Regions from separate parts of the Streptomyces sp. NPDC059010 genome, predicted to be linked through region 3. Evidence: riboswitches for the same ligand, from Rfam matches in the RefSeq annotation. Region 3 holds a riboswitch; each other region holds the start of a gene.
What was found. Region 3 has a riboswitch for cyclic di-AMP ahead of ACFWYS_RS18135 (transglycosylase family protein). Riboswitches for the same ligand answer to the same signal wherever they lie in the genome.
Positions count from the first base shown of each region.

Region 1: linked by a shared signal. The riboswitch ahead of ACFWYS_RS03880 (M23 family metallopeptidase) and the one ahead of ACFWYS_RS18135 (transglycosylase family protein) in region 3 are both predicted to bind cyclic di-AMP.
Region 2: linked by a shared signal. The riboswitch ahead of ACFWYS_RS11415 (C40 family peptidase) and the one ahead of ACFWYS_RS18135 (transglycosylase family protein) in region 3 are both predicted to bind cyclic di-AMP.
Region 4: linked by a shared signal. The riboswitch ahead of ACFWYS_RS01615 (NlpC/P60 family protein) and the one ahead of ACFWYS_RS18135 (transglycosylase family protein) in region 3 are both predicted to bind cyclic di-AMP.

Region 1 is NZ_JBHYJA010000003.1:22,459-24,650, reverse strand. Features, by position in the region: gene ACFWYS_RS03885 (GntR family transcriptional regulator) at 1-423, opposite strand, end outside; gene ACFWYS_RS03880 (M23 family metallopeptidase) at 608-1,393, opposite strand; cyclic di-AMP (ydaO/yuaA leader) riboswitch at 1,406-1,570, opposite strand; gene ACFWYS_RS03875 (M16 family metallopeptidase) at 1,785-2,192, opposite strand, start outside.
Region 2 is NZ_JBHYJA010000009.1:59,658-61,849, forward strand. Features, by position in the region: gene ACFWYS_RS11410 (NAD-dependent epimerase/dehydratase family protein) at 1-838, shown strand, start outside; cyclic di-AMP (ydaO/yuaA leader) riboswitch at 980-1,185, shown strand; gene ACFWYS_RS11415 (C40 family peptidase) at 1,242-2,192, shown strand, end outside.
Region 3 is NZ_JBHYJA010000015.1:84,027-86,218, reverse strand. Features, by position in the region: gene ACFWYS_RS18140 (transglycosylase family protein) at 1-637, shown strand, start outside; cyclic di-AMP (ydaO/yuaA leader) riboswitch at 843-1,042, shown strand; gene ACFWYS_RS18135 (transglycosylase family protein) at 1,047-1,736, shown strand; gene eno (phosphopyruvate hydratase) at 2,046-2,192, shown strand, end outside.
Region 4 is NZ_JBHYJA010000001.1:326,782-328,973, forward strand. Features, by position in the region: gene ACFWYS_RS01615 (NlpC/P60 family protein) at 75-1,247, opposite strand; cyclic di-AMP (ydaO/yuaA leader) riboswitch at 1,256-1,421, opposite strand; gene pcrA (DNA helicase PcrA) at 1,885-2,192, shown strand, end outside.

The sequences.
Region 1 (2,192 bases), on a different contig from region 3:
GGGGCTGCCGGAGGCCTGCGCGAGCGTCTCGTGGAACCAGCCGCCCAGGGAGCGCAGGTCGTCGCTGTTCCCCCGCCTGGCCCGCTCCTGCCCCAGCCTGACCAGGCCGCGCAGGACTTTCAGATGGGCCTCGGTGCGCCGCTGGGCGGCCCGGGCGGCGCCGAGCGGCTCCAGGAGCAGGCGCATCTCCAGCAGGTCGGCGGCCTCCTCCTCGGTCGGTTCGGCGACGCACGCGCCCGCGTGCCGCCGGGTCACCACGAAGCCCTCCGCCTCCAGGGTGCGCAGGGCCTCACGCACGGGGACGCGGGAGACTCCGTAGCGGCGCGCGAGGAGTTCCTCGGTGAGCCGGCCGCCACGCTCGTAGACACCGGCGACGATGTCGTCCCGGATCGCCGTGCATACCGAATGCGCCGGAATACGCATGACCGACCTCCGCCTTAATCCCCGTGAAACGTCGACGAATGACGTGTGTTCAGTGACTCTATGGCAACCGGCCGGAATTTCCGACGGCGGGCCGGAATCCATGGATATTTTTTGGTCAGCCGATCGTCTCCGAAACGCCGAAAGCCCCGGCTCGGGGAGCCGGGGCTTCGAGGGGACGTGCGGGTCAGATGTTCACGCCGTGCGAGCGCAGGTAGGCGACGGGGTCGATGTCGGAGCCGTACTCCGGCGAGGTCCGCGCCTCGAAGTGCAGGTGCGGGCCGGTGACGTTGCCGGTGGCTCCGGACAGGCCGATCTGCTGGCCCGGAGTGACGCTCTGGCCCACCGAGACGCCGATGGACGACAGATGGCCGTACTGGGTGTACGTACCGTCGTTCATCTTGATCACGATCTGGTTGCCGTACGACCCGCCCCAGCCGGCCTCCACGACGGTGCCGGAGGCGACCGCGTGCACGGAGGTGCCGCTGGCGGCGTGGAAGTCGATGCCGGTGTGGCTGCCGGAGGACCAGACGGCGCCGCCGGCCAGGTAGCCGGTGGAGACGTACGAGCCGGTTATGGGGGCGACGTACGACAGCAGGCGCTTGCGCTCGGCCTCACGGGCGGCGCGCTCCTTGGCCTCGCGCTCCTGCTTGGCCTTCTCGGCCGCCTTCTTGCGCGCGGCCTCCTCGGCGGCCTTCTTCAGGGCGGCGGCCTCCTGGGCCGCCTCCTCCTGCGCGGCCGCCTGGTCGGCGATCTGGTCGGCGATCGAGTTGTCGATGGTGATGACCGGGATGAGGCTGGTCTGCTCGGCGGCGGGTTCGGCGGCGAGCGCCGGAGCGGCCAGAGTGCCTATGACACCGGTGGCGGTGAGAGCGGCGACGCCCGCCGCGCGGGCGGTGGTGCGCTCGAACCGGCCGGGACGACGGTGCTTCCCGGAGGCGCGGTTCTTCCCGGTGGCGCAGGTGAACGCCATGTAGAGGCTGGTCCTTTCCTTCCCTCTCGCCTACCGGGTTAGCTGACGGGTTCGGAGCAGGAAGGTCTCCTACGGACCCCCTCGCGACTGGCGCGGGCGTCCGATTCACCCCAGGGACTTCGATGGGTCCCCGGCTCCCCTGGCTTGCGCCGTACGGGGACTCGGCGATGGCTGACCGGTGCCGCGGACGCGGCGCAGTGCCTGACGGACAGCCCGGAAGACGCTAAGCGGGACGTCTTTCAATACCCAAACGGATCACGGGTTTTGTAGCGCATCCCACAGGCCAGACAGGCAGCCTCTCCCTCAATTCGGGCATAAAGGGGCCCTGGTGACCGGTGAGTCACCAGGGCCCCTACGCGCGCGTGCCGTCGCCCCGCGCCGTGCCTGTCCGCTATTCGGCCGCCACGACGGTGACTTCGCCGATGCCGAGGGCCTCGACGGGCCCGTGGATCTCGGCCGCGTCACCGACGAGGATCGTCACCAGCCGGTCCACCGGGAAGGCGCTCACGGCCGCGGCGGTGGCCTCGACGGTGCCGGTCGCGGCGAGCTGCTGGTACAGCTTCGCCTGGTAGTCGTCGGGCAGGTGCTGCTCGACCTGGTCGGCCAGCGTGTTCGCCACGGACGCGGCGGTCTCGTACTTCAGCGGCGCCACCCCGACGAGGTTCTGCACGGCGAAGTCCCGCTCGGCGTCGGTGAGCCCCTCGCCGGCGACGCCGCGCAGGACCTTCCAGAGGTCGTCCAGGGCCGGGCCGGTGTTCGGGGTATCGACGGAGCCGCTGATGGCGAGCATCGACGCGCC
Region 2 (2,192 bases), on a different contig from region 3:
CGAGGCGATGAGCGGATGCCGGACGGTGTTCCATGTGGCGTCGCCGTTCCGTATGCCGGAGAAGATCAAGGACGGCCGTCGGGAGATGGTCGACCCTGCCCTGCTCGGCACCCGCAACGTGCTGGCGGCGATCGAGCGGACGCCCACGGTGGAAAGGCTCGTCCTCACCTCCACCGTGGGCGCGATCTTCGGCGACTACGCGGACGTCCTGGCCATGGACGACGGCGTGCTGTCGGAGCGGTACTTCAACACCACCAGCACGGTGGAGAACAACCCGTACCACTACGCCAAGACGGTCGCGGAGCGGGCGGCCTGGGACGCGGAGGCAGCCCAGGGCCGCTGGCGGATGGTGTCGGTCAACCCCGGCCTGATCCTGGGCCCCTCCCTCACCCCCGCCTCGGAGTCCGGCAGCCTGTTCCTGCTGGAGGAACTGTTCAAGGGCTACTTCTTCTACGGTGCCCCGGACTTCAGCTTCACCACGGTCGACGTGCGCGAGGTGGCCGATGCGCACATCGCGGCGGCGGAGAACCCGGACGCGAAGGGCCGTTACATCCTCGCCGCTCCCACGATGACGTCCTTCCAGGAGATGTCCCGCATCATCCTGAGCCGCCGTCCCCGCGACCTCCGCCTGCCGCGCACCGCGCTCCCGCACTGGCCGGTACGCATCCTGGGGCCGGCCTTCGGACTGACCCAGGACTACATCCGGGGGCACCTCGGCATCCGCTTCCGCGTCGACAACAGCCGCAGCGTGAGCGAACTCGGCATCACCTACCGCCCGATCGAGCGGACGGTCCTCGATCACTACGAGGCGTGGCGGAGCCGACGCACCGCGCAGTGAGCCAGGCCCTCTTTCCGCCCCGAGCGTCGAAGGTCACAAAAACGTATCGGACATTTCATACGTCAACCTTCACGCGAGTCACACAAGTTGGTTAGGTTACGCCTCAGGCCGCACGACGACCTCCGGCGAACCCGCCGGGACGCGCGGCCTCCGCCGAGTCCGGTGCGCCCGCATGGGCCACTGGAGCCGGGGACCCAACCGAACTTGGGGTGAATCGGCCCAACCGCCTTTCGGGGCAAGGGCCGTAGGGCAAACCTTCCGGACAACCGCCCGAACCCTCCCCCAGAGCCTTAACGGCCTGGGGGGACCCCCACCGCTAACTCGGTAGGCGGAGCACGGAAGGAGTACGTCGCCCATGGCGCCGGAACGCACCGCGCGTCCGGGGGCATTGAGCCTCCCCGGCATGCGCAATTCCGCACTCGCATCGGCGGCCCTCACCTCAGTGGCCCTGCTCGCCCAGACGGCCAACGCCGCCCCCTCCGCAGGGGACGACACGCCGAGCCGCGAGGAGGTCAGCCGACGGGTCAGCTCCCTCTATGACCAGGCCGAATCCGACACCGGGACCTTCAACGCCACCCGCGCGTCGGCCACCGGCCCCCGCAAGCGCGCCGACCGGCCGACGGACGCCGGACGCGGGTACGGCGCCGCGGGCCGCGCCGATGACAGCAGGCGCAGCGACCCCGCCCTCGACAACGTCACCCGGCAGTGGTTCGACGCGGCCCGCTCCCAGCTGGGCCCGACAGTCCCGGCGGCACTGCCGCGCGACAGAATGCCGGACCGCCCCACCGGCACACGGCCCGCACGCCAGCCGGAGCGCGCGCTGGAGGGCCTCAGCGACCTGCCACTGCAAGCACCCGGCCGGGCCGCCCTGGAGCTGCCCGCCGCGCCGATCGCCGAGCTGCCGCCCGCCCCGGCCACGACAGCGACAGCGACAGCGACAACGGCACCCATCCCGGAGCTGACCGCCGGCCCCGTCGCCGCCCCGAGCGACTCGATCACTCAGACCGCCCTCGCCCTGCCCGCCCCAACCGCCGAACCCACGGCGACCGGGTCGGCAGCCGGTTCAACAGGCGGTTCAACAGGCGGTTCAACAGGCGATCCGCAGCAGCGATCCGCGCTGCGGACGACCAAGGAACAGAACCAGCGCAAGCTCGGCCGGGCCCGCGACCTGCTCGCCGCCTACACCGGGCAGCAGCAGAGCACGACCCTCACCGCGCTCGACGCCCCCCTTGACCTGCCCGCCCCGACCCAGCCCTCGGCCGAGACACGGTGGGAGGCGCTGCAGGACATGGGACCGGCCGACCTGACCCCGGTCCCGGCCTACACGGCGGCCTGGGCGGCCACAGCAGGCTGG
Region 3 (2,192 bases):
CGAGGTGTCCGGATCCTCCGGATTGCTCGATTCGTCCACGTCGTCTGGGTCGTCCGAGTCCAAGGGCTCGTCCGGCGGCTCCAGCGACTCCGACGACTCCGGCGACCCCTCGAAGTCGCCCAGCGGCTCCTCGGACACTTCGTCCGAATCCTCCCAGGATTACTCCGCTTCTTCCTCTTCACCCTCTTCGTCTTCTTCATCCCCTGAGGCCGACAACTCCTCCAAGTCCGACACGTCCTCCGGCGCAGATGTCTCGCAGTCGCCCGACAGCTCCCCCACGCTGACGCCCGACAGTGACAATCAGGACAACTCCGCACAGGACGAGGGCTCCTCGGGCCTGGTCGACACCGGGGCGTTCGACGTCGGAACGGACGACACGGCGGCCGACGCCGAGGCCGGCACCGGGCGCCACCGCGGCCCCAGCGCCGACGAGAGCGAGGGTGCCGACAGCGCCACCAAGCCCTCCGGTCGCCACGCCTCGTACACCGTCCGCGCCGGCGATACTCTCGCCTCCATCGCCGACTCCCTTGACCTCGACGGCGGGTGGCGCGCGCTGTACAAGGCGAACAAGAGCGCCATCGGTGCTGACGCGGACCACATCTTCCCCGGTCAGACCCTGGACGTCCCCGCCGAATAGGTACCGAACAGGGCGAAAAACAGCCGGAGTTCGCGTCACGGTTCGCGTGTAATGTCCGTTTTGAATGCAGTGAGAGATAGATCTCAGAAGCCCTGATCGTCTTTGTAATTCCGGGAATCGCTTGTCTACGGTCGTGATCGCTCGTCACCACGAGCCCCGGCTGCCGCAACGCCGAATCCTGCCAGCGGCCGTACGGGAACAGTCGTCGCGTAAAGCGCCGTAGGCAGGAGCGGGGGACCCAAGGTTTGCGCCGGGTCCGGCAGTTGAGGCCCTTCGGGGCCGGACGGCCGGAGTCGGCTTGGGGTGAAGCCGCGCAACGGGAGCCGAGAGGCGAGCGTGCGCGGCCGGGCAACTCAACCGGCCCGAACCCGACAGCTCACCTCGCAGGCGTCGGTGAGGGGATCTCTCCATGCTGTTCTCCAGCAAGGGCAAGCACCGTCGTCCGTCCAAGGCCGCTCGCGCCATCGCCGTCGTCGGCGTCACCGGTGCCGCCGCCGTCGCCGCTCCGCTGATGGCCGCAGGCAGCGCCTCCGCCGCCACCACCTCCGAGTGGGACGCCGTCGCGCAGTGCGAGTCCGGCGGCAACTGGTCGATCAACACCGGCAACGGCTACTACGGCGGTCTGCAGTTCTCCGCCTCCACCTGGGCCGCGTACGGCGGCACGGCGTACGCCTCCACCGCCAACCAGGCCACCAAGGCCCAGCAGATCGAGATAGCCGAGAAGGTCCTCGCGAGCCAGGGCAAGGGTGCCTGGCCGAGCTGCGGTGTCGGCCTGTCCGGCGCCTCCCCCAGCGGCTCCTCCTCCAGCGGCTCCTCGCAGAGCAGCGAGAGCACCACCCGCTCCTCCGAGCAGCAGTCGGCCTCCCGCTCCACGGACCGCCCGGCCGCCAAGAAGAGCACCAAGACCGTCACCACCCCGACCGGCAAGAAGGTCAAGAAGGGCGACGGCGAGTACAAGGTCGTCAAGGGTGACACCCTCAGCTCCATCGCCGAGAAGCACGACGTCAAGGGCGGCTGGGAGAAGCTCTTCAAGCTGAACAAGGACATCGTCGAGGACGCGAACCTGATCTACCCGGGTCAGCAGCTGCACCTGAAGTAAGGGCCGCGCCCGAAGTTGTACCCGGGCGACAGCTGAACCACAGCGCCCTCACATCCGTGGAAGTGAGAGTGAGGGCGTCGTGAGGTTCACCCCCGTCCCCACGAACTCCCCGCCTCGGTGCGTCTTCCCCCGTACGCACCGGGGCGGGGCTTTTTGTACCGTGTCTTTGTTTCGTTCGGAAACAATTTACTCTCGGTTCTGTCCACGGGGCGGTCGACCAGTGGCTGAAGCCCCGGAGCCGGTTAGGCTCGTCTCGCAGTACCCACCACGGTCTGCGTACCCGCGTCACATCCCATGAAGGAGATGCTCGTGCCGTCCATCGACGTCGTCGTAGCCCGGGAAATCCTGGACTCCCGAGGCAACCCCACGGTCGAGGTCGAGGTCGGCCTCGACGACGGCAGCACGGGTCGTGCCGCCGTTCCGTCCGGCGCTTCCACCGGCGCCTTCGAGGCCATC
Region 4 (2,192 bases), on a different contig from region 3:
GGCGGGGCCGCGGGGGTGTGTTCACGGGCACGCGCGCGTGGGGGATTTGTGGGCCACGCGCGCGTGTGTGTGCCTTAGGCGGGGCGGAGGACGCTGTGGATTGCGGACTCTCCGTCGTAGTAGATCGATTCCTCGCGGACGTAGGCGCCGGGCTTCGGGGCGTGGATCATCATGCCGTTGCCTATGTAGAGGCCCACGTGGGTGATGTCGTCGTAGAAGAAGACGAGGTCGCCGGGCTTGGCGTTGGCCAGGGAGACCGTGGTGCCGGCGTTGACCTGGTCGTAGGTGACGCGGGGGATGTCGACGCCGGCGGCCTTCCAGGCGGCCTGGGTGAGGCCGGAGCAGTCGTAGGAGTCGGGGCCGGTGGCGCCCCAGACGTACGGCTTGCCTATCTGGGAGCGGGCGAAGGCCAGGGCCTTCTCGGCCTTGGTGGCGTACGAGGAGTCCGAGGAGGAGGGGGCCGAGGTGCCCGAGTCGGCCGGCGGCTGGGTGGTCTCCTGCTGCTGGGCGGCCTCCTGGCGCTTGCGCTCGGCCTCTGCCTCCGCCTGCTGGCGGGCCAGTTCCGCCGCCTTGCGGGCGGCCGCCTCCTGCTTGCGCTTCTCGATCGCGGCGAGGCGTGCCTTCTCCTCCGCGGTCAGCTTGGAGAGGAGTTCGCGGGCGTCGGACAGCTTCGTCTGGACCGTGGACTTGGCCGTCTGCAGGTCGGTCTGCGACTCGGTGAGCGTTTCGAGGCTCTGGGTGGCCTCCCGGCGCTTCTTCATCGTCGCGGACTGCTGCGTGAAGTAGTCGTCGACCGCCTCCTTCTGACGGCCGGTCATACGGTCCATCAGCTGGGTCTGGTCGAAGTAGTCCTGCGGGGTCTCCGACAGGAGGAAGGTCGCCGTGTCGGGGGCCGCGGCGCCGGTGCGGTACTGGGCGGCGGCGGACCGGCCGAGTTCCTCGCGGGCCTCGTTGAGCTCCTGGGTGCGCTTGGCGACGTCGTCGAGGAGGGTGTCGACGCGCTTGCGCTGCTTCGCGGTCTTCTCCTTGGCCGCGTTGTACTTCTCGGTTGCCGTCTCCGCCTGGCGGTAGAGGTCGTCGACTTTCTTCTCGACCTCTTCGAGGCTGGGCTTGTCGTCGGTGGACGGGCTCGCGTTGGCCGTCTGGGACAGCAGGGCCACGGACGTGAGGGCCGCCGTGGCGAGGGCGGGGGTCCGTATGCCTGCTACGCGCGGCCCAGCGGGACGCGACTTGCGGTGCGACGCCAAGGGAGGCGACTCCTTCCGTGCTCCGCCTACCGAGTTAGCTGTCGGGTTCGGGCGGGTGGATCGGAAGGGTTGCCCTACGGCCGGTCCCCTGGCGGGTCCGGGCCGATTCACCCCAAGTTCGGTGGGTCCCCGGCTCCGGCTGCGGTGGCGTACCGGACTCGGCGGAGGCCGCGCGGCCCGGCGTCGTTCGCCGGTGGAGGTCGTGCGGCCTGTCCGGCACGGTAGCCAACTCGTGTGGTGCCTGTGAAGGTTGATGTTCGATATGCCCGATACATTTTCGTGACCTTGAGTCAGGGAGCTGTGGGCGGTCGTCCATTCGTGGGTTCCTGTGGGGGCTTGGTGGGGTGGGGGTGTTTTGGGTTGGATGGGGTTTCTGTTCGGCTTAGGGCGGAGTGCGGTCGGGGCGGAGCGGGTGATCTTCGAGGGATCTTCGGGGGTCTTTTTTCGGGCTGTGGAGGGGTGGGGTTCTCGGCCGGTGGTTTGGGTTTGGGTGGCCGTTGCGGACTGTGACCAGGTGGTTCTGTAGGGCGAGGGGGTTGCCGGGTGGGCGGGAGTGGAAGATCGTCGCGGTTTGGAACGGGCGATGTTCTCGGGGTGGCCGCGGGCTGTCAGTGGGGCGCCCTAGACTCGGAGAGCGATGAGCAGCCTCTTTGACGACAGCTTCCTGGCGGACCTCCAAGCCCCCCGCGGCCATGAGGAGGGGCCCCCGCCGCCCGAGGACGATCACGCTCCGGAGTCGGTTCCGGACGATCTGTTCGGCGGGAAGTTCGACGTGCCACCGGACCGGGACGGCCACTACCGCGACGGTGCCCCGCGGCCGGTCATCGACGCCGCCGCGCTGCTGGAAGGGCTGAACGACAACCAGCGTGCCGCCGTCGTGCACTCCGGCACCCCGCTGCTCATCGTGGCCGGCGCCGGATCCGGCAAGACCCGTGTGCTCACCCA